One region of the Geodermatophilus sp. SYSU D01106 genome, then DNA from elsewhere that is predicted to be linked to it. Evidence: predicted binding sites of a transcription regulator. Region 1 holds the regulator's gene; each other region holds the start of a gene.
What was found. The regulator LexA, encoded in region 1, represses DNA repair genes until DNA is damaged. The targets are predictions, from matches to a motif close to TCGAACANNTGTTCGA.
Positions count from the first base shown of each region.

Region 2: a site for LexA is predicted at 4,274-4,289, ahead of ACI78R_RS05460 (DUF6504 family protein). Genes of this name have one in related genera too.
Region 3: a site for LexA is predicted at 5,850-5,865, ahead of dnaB (replicative DNA helicase). Genes of this name have one in related genera too.

Region 1 is NZ_JBJGYM010000005.1:225,033-235,288, forward strand. Features, by position in the region: gene ACI78R_RS07930 (hypothetical protein) at 21-683, opposite strand; gene ACI78R_RS07935 (LysM peptidoglycan-binding domain-containing protein) at 818-1,459, opposite strand; gene lexA (transcriptional repressor LexA) at 1,752-2,555, shown strand; gene ACI78R_RS07945 (hypothetical protein) at 2,626-3,621, opposite strand; gene ACI78R_RS07950 (phosphatase PAP2 family protein) at 3,686-4,435, opposite strand; gene hflX (GTPase HflX) at 4,559-6,055, opposite strand; gene ACI78R_RS07960 (hypothetical protein) at 6,219-6,434, shown strand; gene ACI78R_RS07965 (TetR-like C-terminal domain-containing protein) at 6,472-7,080, opposite strand; gene ACI78R_RS07970 (hypothetical protein) at 7,157-7,846, shown strand; gene ACI78R_RS07975 (nuclear transport factor 2 family protein) at 7,843-8,217, shown strand; gene dapF (diaminopimelate epimerase) at 8,224-9,120, opposite strand; gene miaA (tRNA (adenosine(37)-N6)-dimethylallyltransferase MiaA) at 9,117-10,049, opposite strand; gene ACI78R_RS07990 (hypothetical protein) at 10,046-10,256, opposite strand, start outside.
Region 2 is NZ_JBJGYM010000004.1:5,555-15,810, reverse strand. Features, by position in the region: gene ACI78R_RS05485 (glycosyltransferase) at 1-566, opposite strand, end outside; gene ACI78R_RS05480 (carotenoid biosynthesis protein) at 563-1,369, opposite strand; gene ACI78R_RS05475 (phytoene desaturase family protein) at 1,366-3,036, opposite strand; gene ACI78R_RS05470 (GNAT family N-acetyltransferase) at 3,039-3,611, opposite strand; gene ACI78R_RS05465 (YbaK/EbsC family protein) at 3,625-4,152, opposite strand; gene ACI78R_RS05460 (DUF6504 family protein) at 4,367-4,687, shown strand; gene ACI78R_RS05455 (SAV_6107 family HEPN domain-containing protein) at 4,687-5,178, shown strand; gene ACI78R_RS05450 (DNA polymerase III subunit alpha) at 5,175-9,005, shown strand; gene ACI78R_RS05445 (methyltransferase domain-containing protein) at 9,151-9,909, shown strand; gene ACI78R_RS05440 (alkaline phosphatase family protein) at 9,906-10,256, shown strand, end outside.
Region 3 is NZ_JBJGYM010000024.1:971-11,226, reverse strand. Features, by position in the region: gene ACI78R_RS20025 (deoxyribonuclease IV) at 1-275, opposite strand, end outside; gene ACI78R_RS20020 (hypothetical protein) at 401-1,483, shown strand; gene rpsF (30S ribosomal protein S6) at 1,651-1,938, shown strand; gene ACI78R_RS20010 (single-stranded DNA-binding protein) at 1,941-2,432, shown strand; gene rpsR (30S ribosomal protein S18) at 2,472-2,708, shown strand; gene rplI (50S ribosomal protein L9) at 2,711-3,166, shown strand; gene ACI78R_RS19995 (hypothetical protein) at 3,249-3,533, opposite strand; gene ACI78R_RS19990 (hypothetical protein) at 3,526-4,101, opposite strand; gene ACI78R_RS19985 (MarR family winged helix-turn-helix transcriptional regulator) at 4,172-4,627, shown strand; gene ACI78R_RS19980 (helix-turn-helix transcriptional regulator) at 4,637-5,485, opposite strand; gene dnaB (replicative DNA helicase) at 5,960-7,330, shown strand; gene ACI78R_RS19970 (Ig-like domain-containing protein) at 7,537-9,435, shown strand; gene ACI78R_RS19965 (LGFP repeat-containing protein) at 9,623-10,256, shown strand, end outside.

The DNA.
Region 1 (10,256 bases):
ACGTCCCGGGAGGAGCGCGCTCAGGCGGTGGGGACCGCCGGGCGGCCGCCGCGGGGGTTCGGCACGAGGTCGCCGAGCCGGATGGGGCGGGTGAGCAGGTCGGGCTCGGGCGCGGGCAGGCGCACCGCGGGCGCGACGACGGTCGCGTCACCGACGGGGGCCGCCACGGCAGGGGCCGCGACCGGGATCCCGGCCGGGGTCTCGGCCGAGGTGGCGGCAGGGTCCACGACGACCGCCGGCATCTCCGTCGTGAGCGCACGGTGCCGGCCGGGGACGGCCTCGGCCGGCGCGCGGTGGCGGCCGGCGCCGGCGGCGCCGACGGCGGGCTGCTCGGCGGTGACGTCGCCGCCGTGCCGCCGGGAGCGGCGCGACGCACGGGACGCGCGGCGCCCGCCGACCGGCGCGCCGGACCCCTGGTCGAGGACGGGCTCCGGGGCGGGAGCGGGGGCGAGCGCGAGGTGGCGCTCGGGCAGCCGCACGTCGACCAGGCCGACCCACGTGCCGGCGCCCTCGACGACCCCGGGCACGTCGGCCCGCAGTCGCACCCAGGCCTCGCACGCGCCCGTCGCGTCGTGCCGCCAGCCGAGCATCGCGCCCGGCACCCAGGCGCCCTCGACGAGCACCTCGACGTCCTGCGGGGACCCGAAGGACACCGCGGCCCTGCTGTTCACGGCTGCTGACACGCTCCTGACCGTAGGTGCCGATCCGACCTCGGCGGGTGAGCGACCGGGGGCCGATCGTTGACGAACTCCCGCCGCGCTTCTCGTCACTTCTCCGACCACCACACCGACACCGGCCTCAGCACCCGGGACCCGGCTCAGGGCAGCCGGAGCACCTGGCCGACCTCGACGACGGAGCCCTCGAGGTCGTTGAGCGCCTCGATCGCGTCGACGACGGCTCGCACGTCCTGGTCGTCGCGGGCGACCTCCGCGGCGATCGACCACACGGTGTCGCCCTCCCCCACCACGACGCTGCTGCCGGCGGCGAGCTGCAGCCCCTCGTCGGGCGCGAGGACCTCCCGGCCCAGCACCGCGCCGCCCACCCCGGCGGCGAGCACGAGGACGGCGACGAGCCGCCGCCCGCGGCCGGTCAGCCGGACCGGCACCGGGGCGGGCGCGGCCGGACGGCGGCCGGACCCCCGCGCGGGCTCGGCGCGCACCGGGCGGCCACCGGGCCGCGCCGGGTCGCGCCGGGTGCGCGACGCCTCGGCGGCCGGACCGGCGGAGGGACCCGTGGCCCGCGGCGCCGCGGCGGCCGGCCGGTCGGGCACCGGGCGCAGGTGACCGGCCACGCGCGGACCGGAGCCCGGCAGCGCGCCCGCCTCCCCCACGGCGCCGGTGGGCCGGCGCGGCGGCGTCCGGCGGGCCGCGGGCGCCGATGCCCGCTCGTCGAGGAGCGGCCGCCACGGCACCCGCACCGCCGCGTCGAACTCGAGCACTGCCTGCCGCACGCCGCCCATGACCCGCTCCTCCTCGTCGACCGCCCTCGAACACGCGTTCGATTCGAACGTCTGTGCGATGTCTACCGCACGCCCCCGACGAGGTCGACACGACACCGCGGGTGTTTCGAACACACGTTTGAAGTGGCGGCCCCGAGGCGCTACGGTCCGACCAGCACCCCGTCCGTCCGGTGTCCCCCGCGGGACGTCCGTCCGCTCCCTCCCGGTCCACCCGGGAGCCGGGCGGCCGCCCGGGCGGCACGGCAACCGGGCAGGAGACCAGGTCGCGGCACGCGGCCGGCGAGGAGGAGACGTGGCGGGCACGAGCGGGACCGGCCGGCGCACGGACGGCGAGACGGCGCGGGGCACCACGGCCTCTCGCCGCCCGGCCGCCCGGCGGGGAGCGGACGCCGGGGGCGCCGCCACCGCCACGGGCACCGCCGCGGTGCGCACCTTCCCCGACCGGGCCGAGGCCGGCGACGGGCTCACCCAGCGCCAGCGCCGGGTCCTCGAGGTCATCCGCGACTCGATCGAGCGCCGCGGCTACCCGCCCTCGGTCCGCGAGATCGGCGAGGCGGTCGGCCTGTCGTCGGCGTCGTCGGTCGCCCACCAGCTGTCGGTGCTGCAGAAGAAGGGCTGGCTGCGGCGTGATCCGAACCGCCCCCGCGCGCTGGACGTCCGGCTGCCCGGCGACACCGCCGCCGAGTCGGCGCCGGCCGCCCCGGCCGCCGACGGCACGGCCGCCCCCACCTACGTCCCGCTGGTCGGCCGGATCGCCGCCGGTGGCCCGGTGCTGGCCGAGCAGGCGGTCGAGGACGTCTTCCCGCTGCCGCGCGAGCTCGTCGGCGACGGCACGCTGTTCATGCTCAAGGTCGCCGGTGACTCGATGGTCGACGCGGCCATCTGCGACGGCGACTGGGTCGTCGTGCGCCAGCAGCCGACCGCGGAGAACGGCGAGATCGTGGCCGCGATGCTCGACGGCGAGGCCACGGTGAAGACCTACAAGCGGCGCGACGGGCACGTGTGGCTGCTGCCGCACAACCCGGCGTACGAGCCCATCCCGGGCGACGAGGCGACCATCCTCGGCCGGGTGGTCACCGTCCTGCGCCGGGTCTGACGACAGCTCCCGGGGCCCGGCCCGCGCGCCGGACCCCGGGCGGGTCCGGGGCGACCCGCGGGCGGTCGCGTCAGGCGGCGGGCGGCTGGTCGGGCGAGCGCCGCCGGCGCAGCCGCCCGGCGAGCCACACGAGCAGGGTGGCCACCGCGGCGGCGAGCAGCCCCGCGGCCAGCGGGGGCGTGCCGTCGTCGCCGCCGTCGAGCAGGCCCGACGGCCCGGCAGCGGTCGACGCGGGCGTCGCGGGTGCCGCCGTCTCCGCGGGGACGGGCACGAGCGTGACGTCCCCGGGCAGGCCCTCCCCCGCCACCAGCAGCGCGCCGCCGTCAGCGGTGAAGGACACCGCCTCCCCCTGCGGCGCGTCGGGGAGCGCCACCCGCACCGGCTCGCCGGCGAGCGCGGCCAGGACGTCGGAGCCGGCGAGCGGCCAGACGTAGGCGTCGGTGTAGGTGCGCAGCGCGATGCGGCTGCCGTCGCGCGCCACCGCGCCACCGGTCACCAGCAGCTGTCCCGCGCGGCCGACCGGCCCGCCCGGCGTGCCGGTCAGGGTGAAGGTCACCGTCCCGACGTCGGCCAGCGCGACCGTGCCGCCGTCGACCAGCGGCGCCGCGGGGCGGTAGACGTGGCTCGCGCCCAGCACCTCCTTGGTCACGATGTACGGCGTCCCGTCGGGGGCCACGAGCAGCGCCTCGGCGTCGTGCGGCCCGTCCGGGTAGGTGAGCCGGTACAGCGCCGTGCCGCCGTCGGGGCGCAGCGCGATGAGCGCGACGGTCGCCCGGGTGGCGTTGTTGTCGCCGGTGTCGGCCAGCCACACGGTGCCGTCGGCGCCGACGCCGAGGTCCTCGGGGTCGTAGGGGTCCAGCGGCGCGGTGGTCACGTCGACGACCTGGCACCCGCCGTCGAGGACGGCGACGCTCACCTGGTCCCCGCCGTCGGGGATGGCCAGCATCCGCTCGCCGACGTCGACGAGCCCGGACAGCTCGGCCAGCCGCGGGTCGGTCACCTGACAGCGCACCGACGGCGCGGCCGTCTCCTCCGCGCGGGCGGGAGCCGCGAGCAGCGCGGGCACCAGGGCCAGCGCGAGGACCGGCGCGAGGACCGCGGCAGATGCCCGTCCCGCGCGCGCGGTCGCGCTAGGCGGGAGGACGGCCGGCTCGGGCACTCGCCCAGCGTGACAGGACGGATGCGTCGAGTGCGTGCACCACGCCCAGCAGGAGCAGCCCGACAGCCGCGCCGACGACCGCGTCGGTGACCCAGTGGAAGTCCAGCGACACCATCGCGATCCCGGTGGCGACCGGGCCGACGACGGCGAGCCACCACAGCAGCGTCTGCACGCGCGGGGGCAGGGCGTACTCGGCGGCCTGCCAGCGCGCGACGCCCCACATGAGCACGGCGTTGGCCACGTGCCCGGAGGGGTAGCTGGCGCCGTCGCGGTGGAAGAAGGACCCCGGGTAGGCGGGGGCGGTCCGGCCGGTGCTGAACTTGAAGGCGTAGACCACGACGGTGAGCAGCACCAGCGCGGTGAGCACCCGGACCAGGGGCAGCAGGGTGCGCCCGCGCACGCACAGCCAGGCCACCAGCCCGGCGAAGACGATGAGGATGGTGCCGCGGCCGCCGACCTGGGTGACCACCCAGACCGGCCAGTAGGCCGGCGAGTCCCGCAGGTCCCAGCTGCTCACGACCTCCGAGACCTGCAGGTCCAGCCGCTCGAGGACGCCGCGGCTGAGCAGGTCGGCGGTGACCGCGACCGTCACGGCGAACGCGACCAGCAGCAGCCACCACGGCGGCCGGCCTGCGCGCACGGCGGGCGGCGGCACGGACGCGTCGCCGTCGGCCGGCGTCCCGCCCCGCACGGCGCCGCTCATGACACGGCCGCTGGTCACGTCGTCACGGTACCGGCCCGTGACCCACCCGTGACCTCCCGAACGGGGGACGGCGAGCCGCCCGGGTGACCGGCGGGGGCCGGACACCCGGGCGGACGCCGGGAGGGGACGCGGGAGGAGCGGTCAGGCGACGGGGACGGCGAACCGCTCGAGCGCCGCGGCCAGGCCCCCGTCGACGCGGGCGGTCAGCCGGGTGCCGGCCGCCTCGTGCAGCTCGCTGAGCACCTCGCCGTCGCGGTGCACGCGGGCCACAAGGTCGCCCCGGTCGTAGGGCACCAGCACCTCGACCTCGACGTCGGGGTGCGGCAGCCGCGCCGACACGATCTCGCGCAGCTTCTCGATGCCCTCGCCGGTGCGCGCGGAGACCCACACCGCGCCGGGCAGCGCCTGACGAAGGGTGAGCACGTCGTCCTCGGTCATGGCGTCGACCTTGTTGACGACGATCAGCTCCGGCACCGCGGCGGCGTCGATCTCGCGCAGCACCACGTGCACCGCGTCGATCTGGCCGAGCGGGTCGGGGTCGGAGCCGTCGACCACGTGCAGCAGCAGGTCGGCGCCGGCCACCTCCTCCAGCGTCGACCGGAACGCGTCGACGAGCTGGTGGGGCAGGTGCCGCACGAACCCGACGGTGTCGGTGAGCGTGTACTCGCGGCCGTCGGGCGACTGGGCCCGGCGCACCGTCGGGTCGAGGGTGGCGAACAGCGCGTCCTCCACCAGCACGCCCGCCCCGGTCAGCCGGTTGAGCAGGCTCGACTTGCCGGCGTTGGTGTAGCCGGCGATCGCTACGCTCGGGACGGCGTTGCGGCCGCGGGCCGAGCGCTGGGTGGCGCGCGCGGTGGCCATGCCGGCGATCTCGCGGCGCAGCTTGCTCACCCGCGCGCGGATCCGCCGGCGGTCGGTCTCGATCTTCGTCTCACCCGGACCGCGGGTACCGATGCCGCCACCACCGGCGACGCGGCCACCGGCCTGCCGGGACAGCGACTCACCCCAGCCGCGCAGGCGCGGCAGCATGTACTGCATCTGCGCCAGCTCGACCTGGGCCTTGCCCTCCCGGCTGGTGGCGTGCTGCGCGAAGATGTCGAGGATCAGCGCGGTCCGGTCGACCACCTTCACCTTGAGGATCTTCTCCAGCGCGTTGAGCTGGCCGGGGGTCAGCTCGCCGTCGGCGATGACGGTGTCGGCGCCGGTCGCGGCCACGATGTCGCGGATCTCGGCGGCCTTGCCCGAGCCCACGTAGGTGCCGGCGTCGGGCTTGTCGCGCCGCTGGCTCACGGCCTCGAGCACCTCCGAGCCCGCCGTCTCGGCGAGCGCGGCCAGCTCGGCCAGCGAGCGGTCGGCGTCGGCCTGGGTGCCCTCGGTCCAGACGCCCACGAGCACCACGCGCTCGAGGCGCAGCTGCCGGTACTCGACCTCGCTGACGTCGGCGAGCTCGGTGGACAGGCCCGCCACGCGGCGCAGCGCGCCACGCGCCTCGAGGTCGTAGGAGCCGGTGGTCCCGTCCACGTCGTCGCCGGTGTCCCACTGCCCGGCCGGGGCGGGGCGGACGTCGGCCGGCGAGGCGGCACGGTCGGCCCGGTCCTGTGCGTCGGCGAGCACGGCGCGGTTCTGTGCGGTCGTCATCACGTCCAATGTGACACGGGCGGGAGCGGCGGTCACCTGGGTTGTCTTCTCTGCAGTCGTCATACGCCGGGTACAACACCGAAACGGGTCAGGTGCATCCCGCGGGGAGCCGGGTAGGGCGCGACGAGGACCACGACGACGACGCCGACCCCAGGAGGCACCCGTGAGCACCAGCAGCAGCGAGGGCATCGAGGACCCGGGCCGCGACCCCGCCGGCCTCGAGGTCCCCCGCAACCCCTTCGGCGGCGCCGACCAGGACACCGGTCGCGGCGAGCCGCGCGGCACCGGCAACGTGGGCCCCGGCGACAAGCCGGAGGCGCCGACCGACGAGCCGGAGACCCGCGCCGACACCCCGGACGACCCCGCGGCCGACCGCTAGCGGCAGCCGGCCGGGTCCCGCTGCGGGCCCGGCCGGGTCACAGTCCCGACTCGACCATGTCGAGGGTGCGCTCGAGCACGCGCTCCCGGCGGTCGGGCGGCAGCCGGCGCAGCGGGCCCTCGGTCAGCAGCACCGCCAGCCCGTGCACGGCGGCCCAGGCCGCGGCCGCGGCGTCGGTCCGCCGGTCCTCGTCGAGGACGCCCGTGTCGACCAGGTCCGCGATGCATGCCTCCAGGACGCCGAACGGGTCGGCGCCGGGCAGGCGGCCGCGGTCGTGCCGGTTGGCCACCTGGAACAGCCCGGGCTCGTCGAGGACGAACTCCACATAGGCGCGGCCGGAGGCGCGGAACCGGCGCCGCGCCGCCGTCGCGGTGCCCGGCGCCGGCTCGGCGTCGGCGTCGGCGTCGGCGATCCGTGCCGCCAGCCGCTCGGCCAGCCGCCGGCGTCCCACGTCCCCCACGGCCACGAGCAGGTCCTCCCGCCCCTCGGGGAAGTGCCGGTAGGCGGCGGAGGCCGAGACCCCCAGGCCTGCGGCCAGCCGGTTGAGCCCGACCGCCGCCTCGCCCCCCTCCCGCGCGGCGGCGACCGCGGCCTCGACCAGCGCCGCCTTGAGGTCGCCGTGGTGGTAGGTCGCCCGCGCCGTCACGACCGCATCCTGCCACTGATGTTGACGCCGTTCACACCTCGGCCTATGTTGATGCCGTTCACACAGGAGGTGTGCGGTGTACGTTTCGTGGACGGCCCTGGAACTGGAGGCCCCGGCCGCGGTGTGCCCCTGGCGGCCCGCCGGTGCCGCGTCCAGCCAGGCCGGCATCGCCGGTGCCGGACGGGCCGAGCTGCCCGAGGACCCCGGCACCTGGTGGTCGGTCCTCGGGACGTGGGACGACCCGGTGGAGGCGCTGCGCGCGGCACCGGCGCCCGGCGGCCCGGTGCGCGCCGCCTGGCACGTCGTCGTCCAGCCGGTGTCCTACCGGGGCGACGCGGTGCTCGCCGGCGGCGCCCGCCCCTTCGACCGGCTCCCCCGCCGCGGGAAGGTGACCGGCGCCGCCGCCGTGATCACCCTGGCCGGGCTGGGGGACGACGCCGCGCGCACCGGGGAGTTCCTCGAGCGCTTCGGGGTCCTGGGCCGGCAGGTGCGCGACGCCCCCGGCTCCCTGGCCGCGCTCGTCCAGGCGCCGGACGACGGCGCCGTCCTCACCTTCTCCGCGTGGCGCACCCTGCGCGACGCCGTCACGTGGGCCTACCACCGGCCGGAGCACGCCGCCGCGGTCGCGCGGCACGAGGCCCACCGGCTGCTGCCGAGCACCGGCTTCCTCCGCTGTGCCGTCCTGGGCAGCTCCGGCACGCTCGGCGGCACCGACCCCCTCGCCGGCCTCACCGGCACCCCCGTCCTCCCGGAGGAGACCCCGTGACCACTGCCGACCACCTCGACCCCGTGGACGCCTACGGGGCGGCCTGGCTCGCCACCGACGCCGCAGAGCGGCTGTCCCTGCTCGAGCGGGCCTGGGCGCCCGACGGCGTCTACTGCGACCCGCTCGCCCACGTCACCGGGCGCCGGGCGCTCTCCGACCACATCGCCGGGACGCAGGAGCAGCTCGCCGGTGGCCGCGTGGAGGTGACCAGCCGCCCCGTGCGCCACCACGACAGCGCGCTGTTCCACTGGCGCATCACCGACGCCGCCGGCACGACGGTGCTCACCGGCCTCGACGTGGTCCAGGTCGACGACGAGGGCCGCATCCGCCGGCTGACCGGCTTCTTCGACGACGCCCCGGCCCCATCCTGACCGGCGTCAGGCCCCGAGCCACTCCGGGGTGAGGTCCCCGGTCGCGACGACGACCGCGGGGCCGCGCAGCACCGTCGTCGCCGGGGAGACGTCGACCGTCAGCCGCCCACCCGGGACGTCGACGACGACCGTGCCGTGCTGCGGCCCCTCGGGTTCCGGCGACCGGGCGGCCAGCGCCGCGTAGGCCGTGGCGCACGCGCCGGTGCCGCAGGAGCGGGTCTCCCCCACCCCGCGCTCGTGCACCCGCAGGCGGACGTGCGCGTCGGCGCCCTCGGCGGGGCTCGCCAGCACCTGCACGAACTCGACGTTGACGCCCTCGGGGAACAGGCCGTCGTCGAAGCCCGGCTGGGCGGTCAGGTCGAGGGTGCCGAGGTCCGCGTCGGTCAGGCAGACCAGGTGCGGGTTGCCCATCGACACCGCCTGGCCGGGGAACGCCCGCCCGGCGACGGTGGCCTCGCCGCGCCCGAACGGCCGGGCGGGGCCCATGTCGACCCAGTAGCCGCCGCCCGCGTCGGCGCCCACCCGCCGCGGCCCGCCGCGGGTGCCCACGAGCACGCCGTCGGCGCAGGCGGCGCGGTCGAGCAGGCCCTCGGTGACCAGCACGTGCAGGAACAGCCGGATGCCGTTGCCGCACATCTCCGCGTGCGAGCCGTCGGCGTTGCGGTGGTCCATGAACCACTCGCACGCGTCGAGGTGATCGCCGAGGACGGCGGGGGCGTCGGGCACGTGCCGGCTGCGCACCACCCGCAGGACGCCGTCGCCGCCGAGGCCGGACCGGCGCTCGCACAGGCGCCGGACGAGGGCGGCGTCGAGGCGGTCCTCGGGCCAGCGGTCCCCGTCGGGGTCGGGCAGGACGACGAAGTCGTTCTCGGTGCCGTGCCCGAGGAGGAACCGGTCGCTCACCGCCCGATCGTACGGCCGGCGAGCAGCGCCTCGACCGCGCCGGCGAGGTCGGGGCGGGCGGCGTCGAACCACGCCGTCGCCGGGTCGCGGCGGAACCACGACCGCTGCCGGCGGACAAAACGGCGGGTGGTGGACACCGTGCGCTCGCGCGCCTCCTCGGGGGTCAGCTCGCCGTCGAGCTGGGCGAGCACCTGCGCGTAGCCGAGCGCCCGGGAGGCGGTGGGGCCCTCCCGCAGGCCCTCGGCCACCAGCGCCTCCACCTCGGCGACGAACCCGGCCGCCCACATCCGGTCCACCCGGGTGGCGACCCGCCCGTCGAGCTCGGCGACCTCCCGGTCCAGGCCGACGACGACGGCCGGGTAGTGCGGCCGCGGCTCGGGCAACGTGGCGCGGAACGGCCCGCCGGTCAGCTCCACCACCTCCAGCGCGCGCACGATCCGCCGGCCGTTGGAGGGCAGGACGGCGGCCGCGGCGGCCGGGTCGACGGCGGCCAGCCGGGCGTGCAGCGCAGCGGGCCCGGACGCCTCCAGCTCGGCCTGCAGGCGGGCCCGCACGGCGGGGTCGGTGCCGGGGATGTCGAGGTCGTCGAGGGCGGCGCGCACGTACAGGCCCGACCCGCCGACCAGCAGCGGCAGCCGGCCCGCCGCCCGCAGCCGGTCGACCTCCGCCCGGGCCAGCCGCGCGTACTCCGCCACCGACGCCGCCTGCCGCACCGGCCAGACGTCGAGCAGGTGGTGCGGCACGCCCCGGCGCTCGGCGGCGTCGGGCTTGGCGGTGCCGATGTCCATGCCGCGGTAGAGCTGCATGGAGTCGGCGTTGACCACCTCGCCGCCGAGCCGCTGCGCCAGCTCCACCGCCAGCGCGGTCTTGCCGGTGGCGGTGGGGCCCACCACCGCGACCACGGGCGGCAGCGCACCCCCCGCGGTCACCGGGCGGTCCAGGACGCCACCAGGTAGCCGACGCCGAACGGCGCCTCGTCGGCGAGCAGCCGCGCCTCGACGTGGCGCCCGGCCAGCAGCGCCCCGACCGCCCGCCACACCGGCACGCCGGCCGCCATCAGCCGCGCCCCCTCGGCGGCGTCGAGGCCGGCCAGCGCGGCGGCGTCCCCGGTCGCGAGCGCGGCGGCGACGGCGGCG
Region 2 (10,256 bases), on a different contig from region 1:
GCGGCCCGCAGCGGCAGCGTCGTCATCCACAGCCACGGCGACAGCGGCTGCACCAGGCGCTCGGCGAGCGTGCCGGCCACCGGCCGCGGCCACGGCGAGACCAGGTCGAGGTCGTGCGCGTCGAGCAGCGCCACCGCGGCGGCGACGGCGTCGGGGGCGAGCCGCACGTCGGCGTCGACGAAGACGAGGTAGCCGTCCTCGCGCATGGTCTGCGCGCCCACCCAGCAGGCGTGCGGCTTGCCCAGCCACCCGGCGGGGAGGTCGCCCGCCGGCACGAGCTCGACCCGGGGGTCGCCGATCGCGCGCACCCGGGCGGCCGTGCCGTCGGCAGAGCCGTCGTCGACCACCACCACCCGCAGGCCGGGCACCCCGCGCGAGGCCAGCACCGCGGCCAGGCAGGCGCCGACCTGCGCCTCCTCGTCGCGCACCGGCACGACGACGGTGACCGGCCGGGTCACCTCCGGCGGGCGGGCCGGCGCGCGCCGCAGCAGGGCGGCGTTCACGGCCGCGTGCGCGGCGCCGGCGACGGCCAGGCCGGACAGCGCCCGGACGGCCGCGCCGCTCACCGCCGGCGGGCCTGCACGGCGAGGACGGCGACGACGACCGCCGTCAGCCCCGCGCCCCAGGCCGCCGACCCGGGCAGGTCCAGCCACAGCGCATGGGCGAGCGCCCCGCCGGCGACCATCCAGCCGATCACCAGCAGCGGGGCGGCGTCCGCGCGCGGCCCGGCCGGGACCGCGGTGCGCGCGACCACCAGCTCCAGCACGGCCATGAGCACCAGCCCCGCGAGCAGCCAGCCGCCGAGGTTGGTCAGTGGCACGGTGTCGATGCCGGGCAGCCCGGGAGCGGGCTCCGCCCAGGTCCAGTAGCCGGCCTGCACCAGCTGCGGGTCGAGCACGACGTCCCACCCGGCGAACACCGCCGCGGCGACGACGACCCGCGCGGCCCGCCGCCGGCCCGGGCGCACGCGGCGGGTGAGCAGCTCGGCGAGCACCCGGCTCGGCCAGGCCATCATCAGCCAGGCCAGCGGCACCAGGTACGGGACCTCGAGCACCTGTGGGCCCAGCGCGTCGGTGTAGGTGTAGGGCCCGTAGGGGAACCCGGTCGCCGTCCCGACCGCCTCGAAGGCGATCGCCGCGACCACCACGACGGCGAGCACGGCTGCGCCGGTGCGCCCGCCGTGCCGGGCCGCGGCGGCGGTCACCGACACCGCCGAGCCGAGCAGCACGATCGTCCAGGAGACCGCGTCGCGGGCGGTGCCGTCGGTGAGCGGGTAGGCGATCGCGGCCAGCACGAGCAGGACGGCGAGGACCAGCGGCACCCGCGCCGGGGCGCCGGCCCCCCGCACGGCCGCCGTCGCGGCGCTCACCGCACCGCCCGCAACAGCCGGCCGGCCGCTCCCTGCACGCGGGCGCGGGTGCGGGTCACGAGGCCGCGGTCGCCGAGCACCGCGCGCGCCGCCGTCCGGCCGGAGTTGCCCGACACCCCGCCACCGGGGTGCGTGGAGGCGCCCGCCAGGTAGAGGCCGGCCAGGCCGGGGACGCGGTAGCCCGACAGCGCCGGCGTCGGCCGGAAGGCGAACATGCTGGCCAGACCCATCTCCACGTGCATGACGTTGCCCCGCAGCAGGGACAGCTCGCGCTCCAGCAGCAGCGGCGTCTGCACGTACACGTCCTGCACGGAGGCGGCGAACCCGGGCGCGAACCGGTCGACGGCGTCGACCAGCCGCTGCGCCTCGCCCGCGGCGAGGGCGTCCCAGTCGCCGCCGCCGGCGAGGTCGTAGGGGTACCACTGCCCCCAGATCGTGACGACGTGCCGCCCGGGCGGGGCGAGGGTGTCGTCGCTCGCGGAGAACGACATCGCCAGCGGCACCGGCTCGCGCGGCAGCCGGCCGGCCAGCCAGTCGCCGTGCGCGGCGGCGAGCTGGGCGCGGTCGGTGCACAGCAGCTGCAGGCCCTGAGCGGACACCGCCGGGTCGACGCCGGGGTAGTGCGGGACGGCGTCGGTGAGGCAGCGCAGCACCAGCCCGAAGCCGTTGCCCACCGGCGGGGCGGCGTCGGCCAGCGCCGGCGGTGCGTGGTCCCCGGCGAGGTCGCGGGTGGCCAGCACGTGGCAGGCGGCGACGACGACCGGCGCCTCGATCCGCCGCCCGGACACCGTCTCGACGCCGGTCACCCGGTCGCCGTCGACCAGCAGCCGCGCGGCGCCGTCGCCGAGGGTGACCCGCCCGCCGTCGGACTCCAGCCGGGCGCGCAGCGCCGCCGTCAGCCCGCCCGAGCCGCCCACCGGGTGGCCCGGCGGGGTGTCGTGCAGCAGCGCGACCCAGGCGACCATCGCCGCGGTGCCGGGCTCGGACATCGGCGGGCCGGACTGCGCGCCGAACCAGGCCAGCGCCGCCTTGAGCCGTTCGGAGGCGAACCAGCGGTCGAGCAGTGCGTCGCCGGAGCCGAGGAAGTCGACGGCGAGGTCGCCGCCGGGGGTGCGCGGGTTGCCGCCGGTGGGCGCGCCCAGCGGCCAGAACGCGCGGGCCAGGCCCAGCGGGGTGGGGCGGCGGCCGAAGGAGTCGACGACGGCGCGGCTGCGCGGCCCCCACACCCCGACGAAGCGGCGGTAGGCGTCGGCGTCGGCCTGCCCGCAGGCGGCGGCGATCGAGGCGCAGGTGGCGTCGAGGTCGACCGAGAAGACCAGCGGCAGGCCGTCCGGGCCCGGGTCGCCGGGGGAGGGCGCGGGCGCGAAGCCCCACGGGTCGCAGTCGACGTAGGTCAGCCCGTGGGCGGCGAGGTCGAGCTCCTCGACGACCCCGCTGTGCCGGACGATCACGTGCGCGCTGGAGCCGCGGTCGACCCGCACCCCCGGCCAGCGCTCGACGGTGGACACCGCGCCGCCGAGGACGTCGTCGCGCTCGACGACCTCGACGGTCAGCCCCTCGCGGGCCAGGTAGCAGGCGGCGACGAGCCCGTTGTGGCCCGCGCCGACGACGACGGCGTCGACCCTGCGGTCGGCGGCCCCGCCGGCGGCCCGGTCGGGTCCCGGCACGCTCAGCGGCGCACCGGCTGCAGCGGCAGCCGGGCGCCGAGGATGGCGAAGGGCCGCGCGTCGCCGGGGAAGTGGTGGCCGCGGGCGAGGTCGACGAAGCCGTCGGCGTGGTACAGCCGGAAGGCCTTGGTGTCGGCGTCGGGCGTGGACAGCAGCGCGGCCGGCGCGTCGACGCCCTCGACCAGGGCGTGCAGCAGCCGCCGGCCCAGGCCCCGGCTCTGCGTCTCGGGGTGCACGTGCAGCTCGCAGACCTCGAAGGCGCCCGGCAGCCAGCGCTTGGCGGTGCGCCGGTCGAGCGCCGCGCGCACCTGGTCGTGCCACCACTGGCCCGGGGCGACGAGGTAGCCGTAGCCGAAGCCGACGAGCTGCTCGCCGTCGGGCGTGGGCGCGAACCCGCCGACGGCGCGGAAGCCCGGGCGCTCGGTGTGCTGGACGGCGTACCCGTAGCGGCCGGCCACCACCGAGGCGTCGTAGCCCATGGCGGCGCCGTAGATGGCCAGCGCCTCGTGCATGTGGTCGCGCAGCCAGCCGGCGGGCAGCTCGGTCACCCGGGCGGCGGGCGTCGTGCCGGTCACGGTCTCTCCTCGCTCATTGACCCACCGCACCCGCGGGGGTCTGCAGGGTCTCCTGCGGGCCGTCGCCGACCTCGGCGGCGGTGCCGCCCGTCAGGCGCAGCAGCTCGTCGTAGGTGGTGGGGAAGACCGCCGACGGGTGTCCCGCGGCGGCCCAGACGCGCTCGTGCCGGGCCAGCTCGACGTCGACGAGCGTGCCGATCGGCTCGGGGTGGCCGATCGGGGCGACCCCGCCGATGGGCTGGCCGGTGTGCGCGCGGACGAAGTCGGCCGACGCGCGCTCGACGCGGGGCACGCCGAGCAGGGTGGCCACCTTCGCGGTGTCGACCCGGTGGGCGCCGCTGGTGAGCACGAGCAGCGGGAGGCCGCCGACGTCGAACACCAGGCTGCTGGCGATCGCCCCGACCGGCACGCCGAGCCCGGCGGCGGCGTCGGCCGCGGTGCGCGCCCCGGCGGGGACCTCGCGCACCTCCCCGGCGGCGCCGGCCGCGGCGAGCAGCCCGGCGATCGCTGCCACCCGGGGGTGGGCGGCGGGTCGGGTCATGGCGGCGATCCTGCCACCGCTGTCACACCCCCGCCGTACCGTCCGGCGCGCGGACGGGGAGTCCCCCGGCCGGGCGCGTCCGGCTTGACGCGACCGGCGGGGTCGGGTCTACTCGAACTGTCCGAACAGACGTTCGAACGGGTCGAGCACCGCCCCGGGACTTCCCCGCCCGGGCGGGAGGCAGGCCGTCAGCGGCGCGGGGTGGGGAGTCGTCATGAGCCGGGTGCTGGGTGACGTCGGCGAGCGGGTCGGCGAGGAGGTGCGGGTCGAGCGCGGGCCGCTCGGGCCGGCGCAGTTCTGGCGCGGGCAGGGCCGCTACGTCGTCGGCGAGCTGCTCGACTCGTGGGTGGAGACCGCGCCCTGGTGGCAGCGGACCGCCGCCGGCGGCGCCTCGGCCGACCTCGTCGCCCCGCGCGAGGTGTACCGGGTCGAGGCGGTGCGGGCCGGGCGCTCGCGGATGAGCTTCGCCGGCGTCTACGACCTGTGCTGGGACGCGGCGGACAACCGCTGGTCGCTCGTGCGGGTGCACGACTGATGGGCGCCGCGCACGCCATGACCTACGACGGGACCGGCCAGCTGCCCCTCCCGCCGCCGCTGCCCGCGGCCACGGCGCAGCTGCTCGACCAGGCCACCCGGGCCCTGGCGGAGGCCTCCCGCGCCGCCGACGCGCGGGACCGCTACGCCACCGCCCACCTCGCCGCGCTGCGCGCCGCCGCCGCGGTGCTCTCGGCCCGCACCCGGCCCGAGAGCGGCCGCCGCCGGCCGCGCAGCGCCTGGGTGCTGCTCGAGCAGGTCGCCCCCGAGCTGGGGGAGTGGGCCACCTTCTTCGCCGCCGGCGCGGCCAAGCGGGCCGCGGCCGAGGCCGGGCTGTCCCGCGCGGTCACCGAGCGCGAGGCCGACGACCTGGTCCGCGACTCCGGCGCCTTCCTCGCCGTGGTCGAGGAGGTGCTGGCCCGCACGCCGGAGCCGGCGCCCCGGCCGCGCCTGGTCGGCGGCACCGCCCACCGTCCCGCGCGCGGGCGGTGAGCGGCGACCCCTTCGTCCACCTGCACGTCGCCTCCGGGTACTCCCTGCGCCACGGGGCCAACCACCCCGCCGACCTCGTGGCCCGCGCCGCCGAGCACGGCATGGGTGCGCTGGCCCTGACCGACCGCGACGGCCTCTACGGGGCGGTCAAGTTCGCGCAGGCCTGCCGGTCGGCCGGGGTGCGCCCGCTGTTCGGGGTCGACCTCGCGGTCGCCCCGGCGGTGGACACCACGGTGCCGCCGGCGCTGGCGCGCGTGCTGGGTGAGGACGACGAGCTGGCGGCCCGGCGCGCGGGTGGACGCGGTGCGGGTGGGCACGGTCCTGGTGGACGCGGTCCGGGTGGGCGCGGTGTGGGTGGGGTGGCGCCGGTGCGGCGCAGCCCGGTGCGCGGCGGGGCGAGCGTCGACCCGCGGCTGCCGCGGGTCACCTTCCTCGCCCGCGACGGCGCGGGCTGGCGGTCGCTGTGCCGGCTGACGAGCGCCACGCACCTGCGCGGCACCCGCGGCGAGCCGGTCGCCTCGCTGGCGCTGGCCGCCGAGCACGCGCCCGGCCTGGTCGCGGTGCTCGGTCCCGACTCGCCGGTGGGCCGCGCGCTGGCCGCCGGCCGGGCCGACGTCGCCTCCGCACGCCTGGACGCCTGGCGGTCGGTGTTCGGCCCCGGGTCGCTGGTGGTCGAGCTGGTGCACCACCGCGGCCGCGGTGACCGGCTGCGCGCCCAGCGGCTGATGCGCTTCGCCGCCGAGGAGGGCGTGCCGGTGGTGCTGAGCAACGCCGTCCGCTACGTCGACGCCATCGACGCGCCCACCGCCGACGTCCTCGACGCCTCCCGGCGGCTGGTCGCCCTCGACACCCGGCACGTCGACCGGCGCACCGCCGAGGGGTACCTCAAGTCGGGCAAGGAGATGGCCGAGGTCGCCGAGGAGATCGCCGGCCCCGACCGCGACGCGGCGCTGCGGCTGCTCGAGCGCACCGCCCGGCTGGCCGAGCAGTGCGCCGTCGACGTCCGCGAGGACCTCGGCATCGGCACCGTGCGCTACCCCGAGCTCGACGTCGTCACGTCCCCGGCGGAGCGGGGGATGGGCCCCTCGCAGGTGCTGCGGGCCCGCTGCGAGGCGGGGCTGGGCCGGCGCGGGATGGCGCGCAGCGAGAAGGTGCTGGTGCGGCTGGAGGAGGAGCTCGCCGTCATCGACGCCCTCGGCTACCCCTCCTACTTCCTCACCGTCGCCGACGTGGTCGACCTCATCAAGGGCCTGCGGGTGCGGGCGGCGGCGCGGGGGTCGGGCGCGGGCAGCCTGGTCACCTACCTGCTCGGCATCTCCGACGTCGACCCGATCCGCTACGGCCTGCTCATGGAGCGGTTCCTCTCCCCGCTGCGCCACCAGCTGCCCGACATCGACATCGACGTGGAGTCCGCCCGGCGGATGGAGGTCTACGACGCGGTCATCGCCCGCTTCGGCGCCCACCGGGTCAGCTGCATCTCGATGATGGACACCTACCGGGTGCGGCACGCGATCCGCGACGTCGGCGCCGCGCTCGGCCTGCCGCCGGGCGAGGTCGACGCCGTCGCCAAGGCATTCCCGCACATCCGGGCCGACCAGGTGCACGCGGCGCTGCGCGACCTGCCCGAGCTGCGGGCCAGCCGGCTGGGCTCCCAGCGCGGCGGTGGCACCGGCGACCTCGACCTGCTGTTCGACCTCGTCGCCCGGCTCGACGGCCTGCCCCGGCACATCGCGCTGCACCCGTGCGGGGTGCTGCTGTCCGACGCCACGCTGCTCGACCGCACGCCGGTGGAGAGCAGCTACCTCGGCTACCCGATGAGCCAGTTCGACAAGGACGACGTCGAGGAGCTCGGGCTGCTCAAGCTCGACCTGCTGGGCATCCGGATGCAGTCGGCGATCGCGCACGCCATCGACGAGGTGGCCCGGGTCGACGGCGAGACCGTCGACATCGACGCCGTCCCGCGCGACGACCCGACCACCTTCGAGCTGATCCGCTCGACCCGGACCCTCGGCATGTTCCAGATCGAGTCGCCGGGGCAGCGCGAGCTGGTCGGCAAGTTCGGGCCGGAGACGTTCGAGGACATCGTCATCGACATCTCGCTGTTCCGGCCCGGGCCGGTGAAGAGCGACATGGTGACGCCGTTCCTGCTCGCCCGGAACGGCTGGCGCGACCCGGTCTACCCGCACCCCGACCTCGCGCCGTACCTGCGGGAGACCGCCGGCGTCGTCGTCTTCCACGAGCAGGTGCTGCAGATCGTGGCGCAGATGACCGGCTGCGACCTCGCCCAGGCCGACGAGGCCCGCCGCGCGCTCGGCGACAAGGAGCTGCACGCGGAGGTGCGGGCCTGGTTCATGCCGGAGGCGCTGCAGCGCTACCCGGTCGAGGTGGTGGAGAAGGTGTGGGAGGTGCTGGTCGCCTTCGGCTCCTTCGGGTTCTGCAAGGCCCACGCGGCGGCGTTCGCGCTGCCCACCTACCAGTCGGCGTGGCTCAAGACCCACCACCCGGCGGCCTTCCTCGCCGGGGTGCTCACCCACGACCCGGGCATGTACCCGAAGCGGCTGATCCTCGACGACGCCCGCAACTTCGGCGTCCGGGTGCTCGGCCTCGACGTCAACGCCTCGGACGCCACCTACCGGGTGGAGCGGCTGGCCGAGGAGGACCGCCCGGAGGAGCCGCCGCGCCGGCCGGAGTGGATGCCCGCGGCGATGGCCGACCCGTCGGCCCACGGCATCCGGCTGTCCCTCGCCGACGTCAAGGGCATCTCCGACGACGAGGTGGCCCGGATCGTCGCCGGGCAGCCCTACCGCTCGCTGCCCGACTTCTGGAACCGGGCGTCGGTGTCGCGGCCGGTGGTGGAGCGGCTGGTGCTCGCCGGCGGGTTCGACTCGCTCTACGGGTTCGGCGTGCGCGACCGCGAGGCCGGCCGGCCCACCCGCTCCCGGCAGTCGGTGACCCGCCGCGACCTGCTGCTGCAGATCAGCGAGCTCGACCGGTGGAGCCGCAGCGGGAAGCGGGCCGGCTCGGTGGGGCAGCTCAGCCTCGACCTGCTCGGGCTCGACACCGGGGAGGACGCAGGGGAGGGCATGGGGGAGGAGACGGACGGCGCCGGGTGGGCCGGGTCGGAGGCGGCCGGCTCCGGGCTGCCGGAGTTCACCGACGCCGAGCTGGTGCGCGCCGAGCTCGAGGTGCTGGGCCTGGACGCCAGCCGGCACGTCGTCGACTTCTACCGGCCGTTCCTGTCCGCGGTCGGCGCGGTGCCGGCCGGCGAGCTGCTCGGCTGCCGCAGCGGCGCGGAGGTGCTGGTGGCCGGGGTCAAGGTGGCCACCCAGACGCCGCCGATCCGGTCGGGCCGGCGGGTGGTGTTCGTGACCCTCGACGACGGCACCGGCTGCACCGACTCCACCTTCTTCGAGGACGTGCAGGGCCCCTACGCGGCCACGGTGTTCCACTCCTGGCTGCTGGTCATCCGCGGGGTGCTGCGCCGCACCGGCCCGCGCGGGGTCTCGATCCGGGCCACCGGCGCCTGGGAGCTGCCGGCGCTGTACGAGGCGTGGGAGACCGGCGGCCTGGCCGGGGTGTCGGAGCTGATGGCCGCGCCGGGGGAGTACACCGAACAGGCCATCGCCGGGGCGGCGGCCTCGCACGGGTCGCGGCCGGTGGTGGTCAAGCCGGTGCTGGTGCACCCGACCGGGTTCCGGATGTCGCCCTACGCCGACATCAAGCCCGCCGGCGACGACGCCGGGACCGCGGTGCGCAAGGCCGCGGCGCAGCGGAGCGCGGCCCCGCGCAAGCTGTGGCACTCCAGCCCCGGCAGCTCCGGCCACTGAGCCGCCGGCCCGCGGTGGTGTGCACCTGGGGCGCGGTCCGGGCCGGGAACGCGCCCCAGGTGCACATCGCCTCCCCGAGGGCTCCGGCGGCGTCCCCGCCTGGACCGCCCGGTGGCGGGGCAGCGGCGGCACTAGGGTCGGTCGGGTGCCGCCGACTGCCCCCGACCCGTCCTCCGGCGAGCAGCTGCCCGTCCGGACCGCCGCGGTGTGGGCCGCGCTCGACCCCCTGGTCGGCGCCGGCAGCGCGCTGCGGGTGCTCGACGTCGGCGGCGGCAGCGGCGGCTTCGCGGTCCCGCTGGCCCGCCTCGGCCACGAGGTCACCGTCGTCGACCCCAGCGCCGACGCCCTCGCCACCCTCGAGCGCCGCGCCCAGAACGCCGGCGTCGGGGCGCGCGTCCGCGGGCTGCAGGGCGACGGCGACCAGCTGCACGAGCTGCCCCTCGGCGGGACCGGCGACGACGGCGGCGGCTACGACCTGGCGCTGTGCCACGCCGTCCTCGAGGTGGTCGACGACCCGGCCACCACGCTGCGCGAGATCACCCGCGCGCTCCGGCCGGGCGGGCAGGTCAGCGTGGCGACGGCGAACCGCGCCGGCGCAGTCCTCGCCCGCGCGCTGTCCGGGCACCCCAAGGAGGCGCTCGCGCTCCTGGAGGACCGCGACCCCGCGCCCGGCCGCACCCGCCCCGCCCGCCGCCGGTTCGGCCCCGCCGACCTGCTCGCGCTGGTCGAGGACGCCGGGCTGACCCCGGGGGAGTGGCGCGGCGTCGCCGTCGTCGCCGACCTGCTCGACGCGAGCTCCGGCGCCGACCCGGCAGCCGTCCGCCGGCTCGAGCTGGCCCTGGCCGCCGCCTCGCCCTACCGCGACGTCGCCACCGGCCTGCACGTGCTGGCCACCCGCCCGTGACCGTGCTCCCCGACGGGCTGGTCCGCCCCGCCTACGGCGACCGCACCCTCGCCGACGTGCTGCCCGGCGTCGCCACCGCCCTCGGGGTCGCCGTCGACCGCGCCGGCCTGCCGCCGGACCCGCTCGGCCTCACCACCGCGCTCGGAGGGGCCCGCCGGGTCGCCGTCCTGCTCGTCGACGGCCTCGGCGCGCAGCTGCTGCGCGACCACGCGCACCTCGCGCCCACCCTCGCCGCGCTCACCGGCCCGGCCGGCGACCTCGACGCGCCCTGCCCCAGCACCACCCCGGTCAGCCTCACCACCCTCGGCACCGGCGTCCCCCCGGGCGGGCACGGCGTCCTCGGCTTC
Region 3 (10,256 bases), on a different contig from region 1:
GCGAGGTTCTTCCGGCTCGGGATGCGGATGCGGTTGTTGGTCGAGGCCACGTTGAGCACGTAGGGCGCGTGCACGAAGACGGCGACGTCGGAGGCCAGCAGGTCCTCGGCGTCCGGGCGCGGCAGCGGCGCCTTCCAGCCCTGCGGGTCGCCCAGGAAGACCTGCACGCCGTCGGCGTCCATCTCCGCGGCGCGGGCGAGCGGGCCGCCGTCGTCGAGCTGGTTGTCCTCGGTCAGTCCGGGGCCGACGTGTACGCCGATCGGGTGTGCAGCCACCCCGGCGACAGTAGTTCGGCGCGGATCGGGCACCCACCCGTATCGCCGCGTGGACGCCGTCGTTGGGACACCAGGAACGGCGGATCCCCGCCGGACGACGTCGACGACGACGGGGCGGTGCGCGGATGGGGACCGGTACGGCGCGGGGCGGCAGGGTCCGGCGGGGGGCCCTGCGCGGGCTCGCCGCCCTGGTGCTCGCCGGGGTCGTGGTGCTGGGCGGCGCCGTCCTGCTCGCCCCCACCGCGAGCGCGGCGCCGTCGGCCACCGTCGAGATCCGCGACCTCACCCCGCCGCTGGTCTCGGTCGACCCGGGCGGCGAGGTCGCCTTCGTCAACCGGATCGAGCCGAGGACGGTGCAGGTCGGCGGGGGCGGGCTGCTGCCGTCCCTGGTCACCGCGCAGGTGTTCACCGACGTCACGCTGCAGACGCCGTCGGGCACCCACCCGCTGCCGAGGGACGCCGAGCACCGCGAGCGCTTCGACCGGACCTGCGTGTTCCCGCAGTGCGCGATCACCTACACATACCGCGTCGTCGTGCCCGACACCTCCGTCGCCGGCTCGCTGCTGACCCGGGTGACGACGCAGGCGCTCGGCCGGCTGCCGCAGAACCTGCTGGTCACGGTCGACGGGCGGCAGACGCAGGTGCAGATCGGCGTCCCGACGCCGTTCGTCGTCGACACGCTGCTGCCGCTGCCCGACCTGCCGTCGGTCGGCCTGCCGCAGCTGCCGGCGGTCGACGTGCCGCTGCCGCAGCCGCCCGTCCCCGGGACGCCGCAGCCCGAGGCGGCGCCGGAGGCCCCGGCCCCGGCACCCGCCGCCCCGGCCGCGCGAGGCGTCGACGGCGAGCCGTACGGCTACGACCTCGGCGGCGCCGCCGCGGCGATGGCGCCGGTGGGCGACGCGGTCGCGGCGGCTCCCGGCCTCCCCGCGGCGTCCTCCGGAGGGGGCGCGGCCGGTGCACCCGGCGCGGGTGCCGGCGGCCTGCCGGGGAACCACGACGGCGTCCCCGTGCCCGTCTCCGGCGACCTCCGCGGTCTCGACGGCACGGCGATCGACGAGGAGAGCAGCACCGTCACCGCCGACGGGCCGCCTCCCGCCGTCGGGCTGCCGCTCCCGGCGCTGCTCGCCGTCGTCGCGCTGGCCGGCGCCACCGCCGCGCTCGTCCGCACGCACCTCGCCCTGCGCGCGCCCGGCGGCCGGCGCCCCTGACCTGCGTGCCTGCGGCCGCCGTCCCCGGCCGGGGTCGGCGGCCGCGCTGGTACGCTCGACATGCGCGTCCCGTGTGCCGTCCCGGCAGGCAGGGCGCGCGACGCGTGTACGACCCTCCTGCTGCAGACGTCCTGCAGCCGCCCAGACCAGAGGAGGTGGGGTTCTCCGTGCGTCACTACGAACTGATGGTCATCCTCGACCCCGACCTGGAGGAGCGCACCATCGCTCCCTCCCTCGACCGGTTCCTGACCGTCGTCACCAACTCCGGTGGCACCGTCAAGACCGACATCTGGGGCCGGCGCCGCCTGGCCTACGAGATCAAGAAGCACGTCGAGGGCATCTACGCCGTCGTCGACATCCAGGCCGAGCCCGCGGCGGTCGCCGAGCTCGACCGCCAGCTCAACCTCAACGAGTCGGTCCTGCGCACCAAGCTGATGCGGCCCGAGGTCCACTGAGCATGGCCGGCGAGACCGTCATCACCGTCATCGGCAACCTGACCTCCGACCCGGAGCTGCGGTTCACGCCGTCGGGTGCCGCGGTCGCCAACTTCACGGTCGCCTCGACGCCCCGCACCTTCGACCGGCAGTCGCAGGAGTGGAAGGACGGCGAGGCGCTGTTCCTCCGCTGCAACGTCTGGCGGCAGGCGGCCGAGAACGTGGCCGAGTCCCTCACCCGCGGCTCGCGGGTCATCGTCTCGGGGCGCCTCAAGCAGCGCTCGTTCGAGACGAAGGAGGGCGAGAAGCGCACCGTGATCGAGCTCGAGGTCGACGAGATCGGCCCCTCCCTCCGCTACGCCACCGCGAAGGTCACCCGTGCCGCCCGCGGTGAGGGCGGCGGCGGCGGCGGCGGTTTCGGCGGCGGCGGTGGTGGCGGTTTCGGCGGCGGTGGCGGCGGGGCGAGCGACCCCTGGTCCACGCCGGCCGGCCCGTCCGACGAGCCGCCCTTCTGATCCCTCTCTACCCAGATCTAGCCGTACCTGGAGAACCCAGTGCCCAAGCCCCCCGTGCGCAAGCCCAAGAAGAAGGTCTGCCAGTTCTGCAAGGACAAGGCGACCTACATCGACTACAAGGACACGACCCTGCTGCGGAAGTTCATCTCCGACCGCGGCAAGATCCGTGCCCGCCGCGTGAGCGGCAACTGCAGCCAGCACCAGCGGGACGTCGCCACGGCCGTCAAGAACAGCCGTGAGATGGCCCTGCTGCCCTACACCTCGACGGCGCGCTGACCATGAGCACCCAGAAGCTGATCCTGACGCAGGAGGTCACCGGTCTCGGGTCCTCCGGTGACACGGTGGAGGTCAAGGGCGGCTACGCCCGCAACTACCTCCTCCCCCGCGGCCTGGCCATCGTCGCCTCCCGCGGTGCCGAGAAGCAGGTCGAGTCGCTGCGCCGGGCGCGTGCCGCCCGCGAGGTGCGGTCGCTCGAGGAGGCGCAGGCCGTGGCCGGCCGCCTCTCCGGCCTGACCGTCCGGGTGCCGGCCCGCGCCGGCGACGGCGGCCGCCTGTTCGGCCGCGTCACCACCGCCGACGTCGCCGCGGCCGTCACGGCCGCCGGTGGCCCGGAGCTGGACCGCCGCCGCATCGAGCTGCCGAGCAGCATCAAGACCACCGGCCAGCACACCGTCACCGTGCGGGTGCACCCGGAGGTCACCACCCAGCTGGCGATCGACGTCGTCGCCGGCTGACGCACCGCAGCACCGCCCGGGGGGCGTCGGACACTCCGTCCGGCGCCCCCCGCGGCGTCTCCGGGGCCGGTCAGGGCACCGGTCACGGGCTCGGGGGCGCCGCCGTCCCGGGTGCCCGCCGCGCGGCCGCCCGCAGCACCAGCAGCCCGCCCACCGCGGGCACCAGGGCCCGCAGCCGCACGCCGCGGGGCAGCGGCAGCTGCCAGGCCAGGACCGCCGTCACCAGGTAGGCGGTGCCGTGCAGCGGCCCGACCGCCGAGGCGAGCGGCGCCCAGTGCACGGTCGCGAGGTTCCCCAGCAGGACGGCGAGGGTGACCAGCTCGGCCGCGGTGGCCACGCCCAGCCGGCGGGCGGCCGGGTCAGACACCGGCGGTCGACCCCGGACGCACGACCATGAGGACGACGACGGCCACCCAGACCAGGTTGAAGGCCCCGGACGCCGCCGCCAGCCGCGCGACGCGGGCCCGCGCCGCCACGAGCGTGCCGCCGGCCGGGAGGGCCCGGGTGGCCGCGGCGAGCAGTTCCTGCTGGCCGGGCAGGACGACGCCGGCCAGGAGGCCCGCCGCGAGCAGCGTGAGCGCCATCGACGCGAGGACCCAGGCGTTCCCGAGGACGCCCAGCGCGCTCGCCGTCGCGACGCCGAAGACGGGCACGGCCAGGGACAGCACGGCGTACACGCGGGTGACCCGGTGCAGCAGGCGCAGCGCCGGCACCCCGGCTCCGGACCCGCTGCCCGACCCGCTGCTGGACCCGCTGCTGGACCCGCTGCTGGACCCGCTGCTGGACCCGCTGCTGGACCCGCTGCTGGACCCGCCGCCCGTCCCGTCGGCGAGGGCCTCTCGGGCGTAGCGGGGGAACAGGCTGATCGCGATCGTCACCGCGCCGACGAAGACGACGGCGACGACCACGTGGACGCTGAGCAGCACGGCGGCCATGGGACTCCTCTCTCCGGTGCGGCCACGGTATCAGCCGGACTGAAACAAGCGGTGCTGGGAGGATCCGTCCGTGACGGGACCCGGAGGAGCGGCAGACCGGCCGCCGGACAGCGCCGCGATGGCGCTCGTGGTCGCCGGTCGCGCGGTGGAGGACCTGCTGGGGAGCCGGCTGGCGCCGCTGGGCCTGTCCCTGCGGCTGTTCGGCGTCCTCGGCCACCTGGCCCGCGACGAGGGGCTCTCCTACACCGACCTGGCACGGCGGGCGCGGGTGACGCCGCAGAGCGTGCACGCGACCGTCGGGCGGCTGGTCGAGCTCGGTGCCGTGGCGCCCGCCGGCCCGGGACGCGGCCGGCGGGCCGGGCTCCGGGTGACCGGCGAGGGGCGCCGGCTGCTCGCCGCCGGGCACGACGCGGTGGCCGCGCTGGACGCCGACCTCGGCGCGGCGCTCGGGTCCCGCGGCGCCCCGCTGGACCACTCGGCCCTCCTGGCGGTCCTGGCGCTGGCCGGGCGGGCTCCCGGCGCCTGACGGGGGCGCTCAGGCCCCGGAGGGGGTCCCGAGGTCCTGGCGACCCACGACCGACAGCAGCTCCAGCTGCCCGACGGCGGCGCTGCCGGGCGGGGCGGTGAAGAACAGCAGCCGCTGCCGGCCGTCGTCGCTGACCAGGCGTTGGCAGTCGAGCTCCAGCACGCCCAGGGTCGGGTGCACGATCCGCTTGCGGACGCTGCGCCGCACGGCGACGTCGCCGCTGGCCCACAGCGCCGCGAACTCGTCGCTGGCCGCGTGCAGGCGCTCCACCAGGTCCTCGGCCTCGTCGTCGCGCCCCCGGCGGGCGACGGCGGCGCGCAGGTCGGCCACGCTCTCCCGCGAGTGCCGCAGGTGGTCCTCGGCGGGGTAGAGGCCCCGTGCGGCGGGGTCGGTGAACCAGCGGTAGACGAAGCTCGCGGCGGGCCAGGTCCGCGGCCCGGCGTCGCCGAGCAGGGCCTCGGCCATGGGGTTCTGCGCGAGGGTCACGTCGAGGTCGGTGATGACCCGCGCCGGCGTCGTCCCCAGGCGGTCGAGCAGGGTGAGCATCGCCGGCTGCACGTGCCCGCTGCCGCCCGACGACGGCGGCGCGAGGCCGGCCAGGTGGAACAGGTGGTCGCGCTCGTCGCCGTCGAGCCGCAGCGCGCGGGCCAGCGCCGCGAGCACCTGCGGGGACGGGTGCGTGGCCTTCCCCTGCTCGAGCTCGGTGTAGTACTCGACCGAGGTGCCGGCCAGCCGCGCGACCTCGTCGCGGCGCAGGCCCGGCACCCGGCGGCGGGGGCCCTCGGGCAGGCCGACGTCGGCCGGGCGGACGCGGGCGCGCCGGGTGGACAGGTAGCTGCCGAGGTCCGCGGGGTCCACCGGGCCAGTCTCCCGTGCCGCGCGCGGGGCCGCCCGAGGGCTCGTACGACCCGGCGGGTGGGCTGCTGGGACCGGTGTTCCGGACGGGACGACACGACACGCCCGGACGTCGGATCGCCCGACTTCTTCGTGTCCACAGCCCGTGGGCGGAGCGCCCGCAGGTGACACCCGCAGGACCCGCGGATGGCCGGTCGGTGTCCCGCCCGTCTCCACATGTCGACTCGGGCTGTCCACCGACTTGTCCACAAGTTGTGCAGAACGCGGTGCACACGGGTGTTGGACGGACCGGCCGTCGGTTTCCTACCGTCCTCTGCGGCACCGGGTCCCGGCGGAGAACTGTCGGTGGCTCCCGGTAGCAACGTGCTCGGACGGACGTTCGGGCACGAGCGTCGCGCGTCCTGGTGCTCCCCCACCGGGCCCGGGCTCCCGCCCGGGCTGTGTCCGCGCGCGCCCACGAGCACAGGGAGGTACCAGGTGGCGGTCGCCGACGACTTCAGCCGGCCGCAGGCCACGGCGCCGGAGTACGACCGGCAGCCCCCGCAGGACGTCGCCGCCGAGCAGTCGGTGCTCGGCGGCATGCTGATGAGCAAGGACGCCATCGCCGACGTCGTCGAGCAGCTGACCGGCAACGACTTCTACCGGCCGGCCCACCAGGTGATCTACGACTGCATCCTGGACCTCTACGGCCGGGGCGAGCCGGCCGACGCGATCACCGTCGCCGCCGAGCTCAACCGCACCGACCAGCTGTCGAAGATGGGCGGCGCGGTCTACCTGCACACGCTCATCGCCTCCACGCCCACGGCGGCCAACGCCGGCTACTACGCGCAGATCGTGGCCGAGCAGGCCACGCTGCGGCGGCTGGTCGAGGCCGGCACCCGCGTGGTGCAGCTCGGCTACGGCGCGGCCGGCGGTCGGGGCGACGTCGACGACATCGTCGACCGCGCGCAGCAGGAGATCTACGAGGTCACCGAGAAGCGGATGAGCGAGGACTACTCGCGCCTCGAGGACGTCCTGCAGCCGACGATGGACGAGCTCGACGCCATCGCCTCCCGCGGCGGCACCGCCCGCGGCGTGCCCACCGGCATCCGCGACCTCGACGAGCTGACCAACGGCCTGCAGGCCGGGCAGATGGTCGTCATCGCCGCCCGTCCCGGTGTGGGCAAGTCGACCCTCGGGCTCGACATCGCCCGGTCGGCCACGGTGAAGCACCACATGCCGGCCGTCATCTTCTCGCTCGAGATGAGCAAGCACGAGATCACCATGCGGCTGCTGTCGGCCGAGGCGAAGGTGCCGCTGCACCACATGCGCGCGGGCACGCTGTCGGACGAGGACTGGTCGAAGCTCGCCCGCCGGATGGGTGAGGTGGCCGACGCCCCGCTCTACATCGACGACTCGCCGAACATGACGATGATGGAGATCCGGGCCAAGGCGCGGCGGCTCAAGCAGCGCCAGGACCTCAAGCTCGTGGTCATCGACTACCTCCAGCTCATGACGTCGGGCAAGCGCGTCGAGAGCCGTCAGCAGGAGGTCTCGGAGTTCTCCCGTGCCCTCAAGCTGCTGGCCAAGGAGATCGAGGTCCCGGTGATCGCGATGTCGCAGCTCAACCGTGGCTCGGAGCAGCGCCAGGACAAGAAGCCGATGCTGTCGGACCTCCGCGAGTCCGGCTCGATCGAGCAGGACGCCGACATGGTGATGATGATCCACCGCGAGGACATGTACGAGAAGGAGTCCCCGCGGGCCGGCGAGGCCGACATCATGCTGGTCAAGCACCGCAACGGCCCGACCGCGAACGTCACCGTCGCCTTCCAGGGCCACTACAGCCGCTTCGTGGACATGGCCAACTAGGCGCTACACGGCCACCCAGCCAGGCGCCCGCAGCGGCCCGGAGCACCCCGCTCCGGGCCGCTGCGGCGTCCCCGGGGCGGACGGCGACGGCCCGGTCGGCACCGGAGTTCCACGTGGAGCAGGAGCGGCTGCAACACCCGCCAGTTGTGATACGGCTCACCGGAGGCTAGGAAGGACCGGTTCGTCCCTTCCATCTGGAGAAGCCTGTGCAGCAACGACGCTGGCACCGGGCGACCTCGTCGCTCCTCGGTGCGCTGGCCCTCACGGCCACCCTCTCGGTCACCGCGACCCCCGCGCTGGCCGCCCCGCAGAAGGCCGAGCCCCTCTCGGTCTTCCCGTCGAACTCCCTGACCGTCCGCGACCCGGCCCAGCTGACCGGACGGCGGGTCGCCCTCCCGACGGCCGACTGCGGGGCCCCGGTCACCTGCGGCCTGGTGCAGTCGCTCAACCAGCTCGACGGCTTCGACCTGGACCCGCGGATCGCCGTGCGGTTCAGCTCGCCCGTCGACCCGGCGGCGACCGCCGCGCGCATCACCGTCCAGGAGGAGCACGGCGGGTGGCGCACCGGCGTCGACCGCGTCGTGTGGGACCCGGCCACCAACACCCTGTACGCCCACCCGGCCGAGCAGCTCGCGCCCGGCACGACGTACCGGCTCAAGGTGCAGGGCGGCCCGGACAACAAGGCCACCCAGGACACCTTCACCACGCTGAGCGCGACCGACGGCCTGCTCGACCTGCGCCGGCAGATCGAGAGCGGCGCGGCCCTCCGCGCCCAGGGCATCGTGCCGGGCCTGCGGATCGAGGGCGTCTTCCCGGCGGCCGGCACCACGGTCGCGCAGCTGCAGGACCGCGGCGCCGCCGACCAGACCGTCCCGGTGGTGCTCCCGCCCTACCCGGCCGGCAGCACGCTGGTCTTCGGCTCCTACGAGGCGCCGTCGTGGCTGCAGCCCGACGTCTCCATCCGGCAGACGCCCACCCGCGACGGCGGCCCGGCGCCGGTGGGCAAGGCCCGGCTGCCGATCGTCGCCGTCCTCCCGCCGGGCACGTCCCCGACGGGTGGCTGGCCGACGGCGGTCTTCGGCCACGGCTTCACCGCCTCGACGACGAGCGTCTTCCTCGCCGCCGTCGGCAACGCCAACGCCGGCCTGGCCACGATCGGCACCAACGTCGTCGGCCACGGCTACGGGCCCGGCAGCGAGTGGGTCGTCACCAGCGGCGGCCAGACGACGCGGCTGTCGTCCTACGGCCGGGGCGTCGACCAGAACGGCGACGGCGTCATCGGCAACACCGAGGGCTCCTCGGCCACCGGGGCGATCGCCGCGGCGTCGTCGCGGGACGCGCTGCGGCAGACCGCCGCGGACGTCATGACCCTGGTGCGCTCGCTGGGCACCGACGTCGACCGCAACGGCAGCGCCGACCTCTCCGGCCGCGGGGTGACCTACTTCGGCCAGAGCTTCGGTGGCATCTACGGGACGATGGTCACCGGCGCGGACCCGGCGATCGCCCGCTCGGTGCTCAACGTGCCCGGCGGTCCGATCACCGAGATCGCGCGGCTGTCGCCGTCGTTCCGGCCGCTGACCACCCAGGCGCTGCAGGCGGCCGGCCTGCTCAACAGCAGCGACCCGACCCGCGGCTTCTTCCAGGAGCAGATGCCGCTGCGCGGCGAGGGCCCGGTGACGCTGACCGTGCCGGGGGCGGCGGCGATCCAGGAGTACCTGGCGCGGGCCACCTGGCTCTCCCGGCCGGGCAGCCCGGAGACCTTCTCGCCGCTCATCGCGCCCGAGCGGGTCGTCGTCCAGGTGGCCTTCGGTGACCAGACGGTGCCCAACCCGACGTCGTACACGCTGGTCGACGCCGGGGACCTGTGGTCGCGGACCAGCCTCTACCGCAACGACAGGACGGCGAACGCGGCCGACAACCCGCACTCCTTCCTGCTGCAGCTGACCCTCCCGGCGGCGCTGCAGGGCCAGCGGCAGGTGGCGACGTTCCTGCGCACCGGGCAGGTCATCGACCCCGACGGCGGCGACGCGGTGTGGGAGGTGCCGATCAGCGACCCGGCCCTCCTGCTGCCGCTGAACTACGCGGCACCGGCGCTGCGGCCCTGACCGGCCGCTGACCGCAGAGGGGCCCGGGACGACATGTCGTCCCGGGCCCCTTCGTCATCCGCCGCCGTGGTCCCGTCCCGGTCACGTGCGGCCGGCGGGCGGGGTGTCGGGCGTGTCGACCTCGCCGGCCGCCCCTAGCGTCCGCCTCCCCCGCGCCGGTGCGGGCACGAGGCACCAGGAGCGGACGATGGGGACACGGGGGCGCGGCGCACCGCGCTGGCTGCACGGCGCGGTCGTGGCGGTGACGCTGGCCGGCGCGCTGCTCGCGCCCGGGCAGGCACTCGCCGAGGAGCCGGCGACGCCGGCGGAGGTGACGTCCGCGCCGGCGACGACGGCTCCGGCCGGCATCCCGGGGATCGACGGCGACCGCATCGAGGCGAAGTACGCCGCACTGGGCGGCCCGGCAGGCGTGCTCGGCGCTCCACGCGAGACCAAGCTGTGCATGGACGACGTGGTCTGTTGGCAGCACTTCGACCACGGGTCCCTGTTCTGGTCGCTGGACCGCTCCGCGGCGGCGTACGCCCTCACCGACAGCGCACTCGTCCAGGCCTGGCAGCGGACGGGGGGCGCCTTCAGCTCCCTGGTCCTGGGCGTCGGCGTCCCCGCGTCCGACACCTTCTGCGGCCTGCCGGACGGCGGGTGCGGCCAGCACTTCGCGAACGGGTCGATCTACCGGTCCGCCCGCACGAGCCCGGTGCGCATCGACGGGCCGATCCGGGACCGCTGGGCGGCGGACGGATGGGAGCGGGGCCCCCTCGGCTATCCCGTCTCCGCGGCCTTCTGCGGACTCCGGGACACCGGCTGCGGGCAGCACTTCCAGG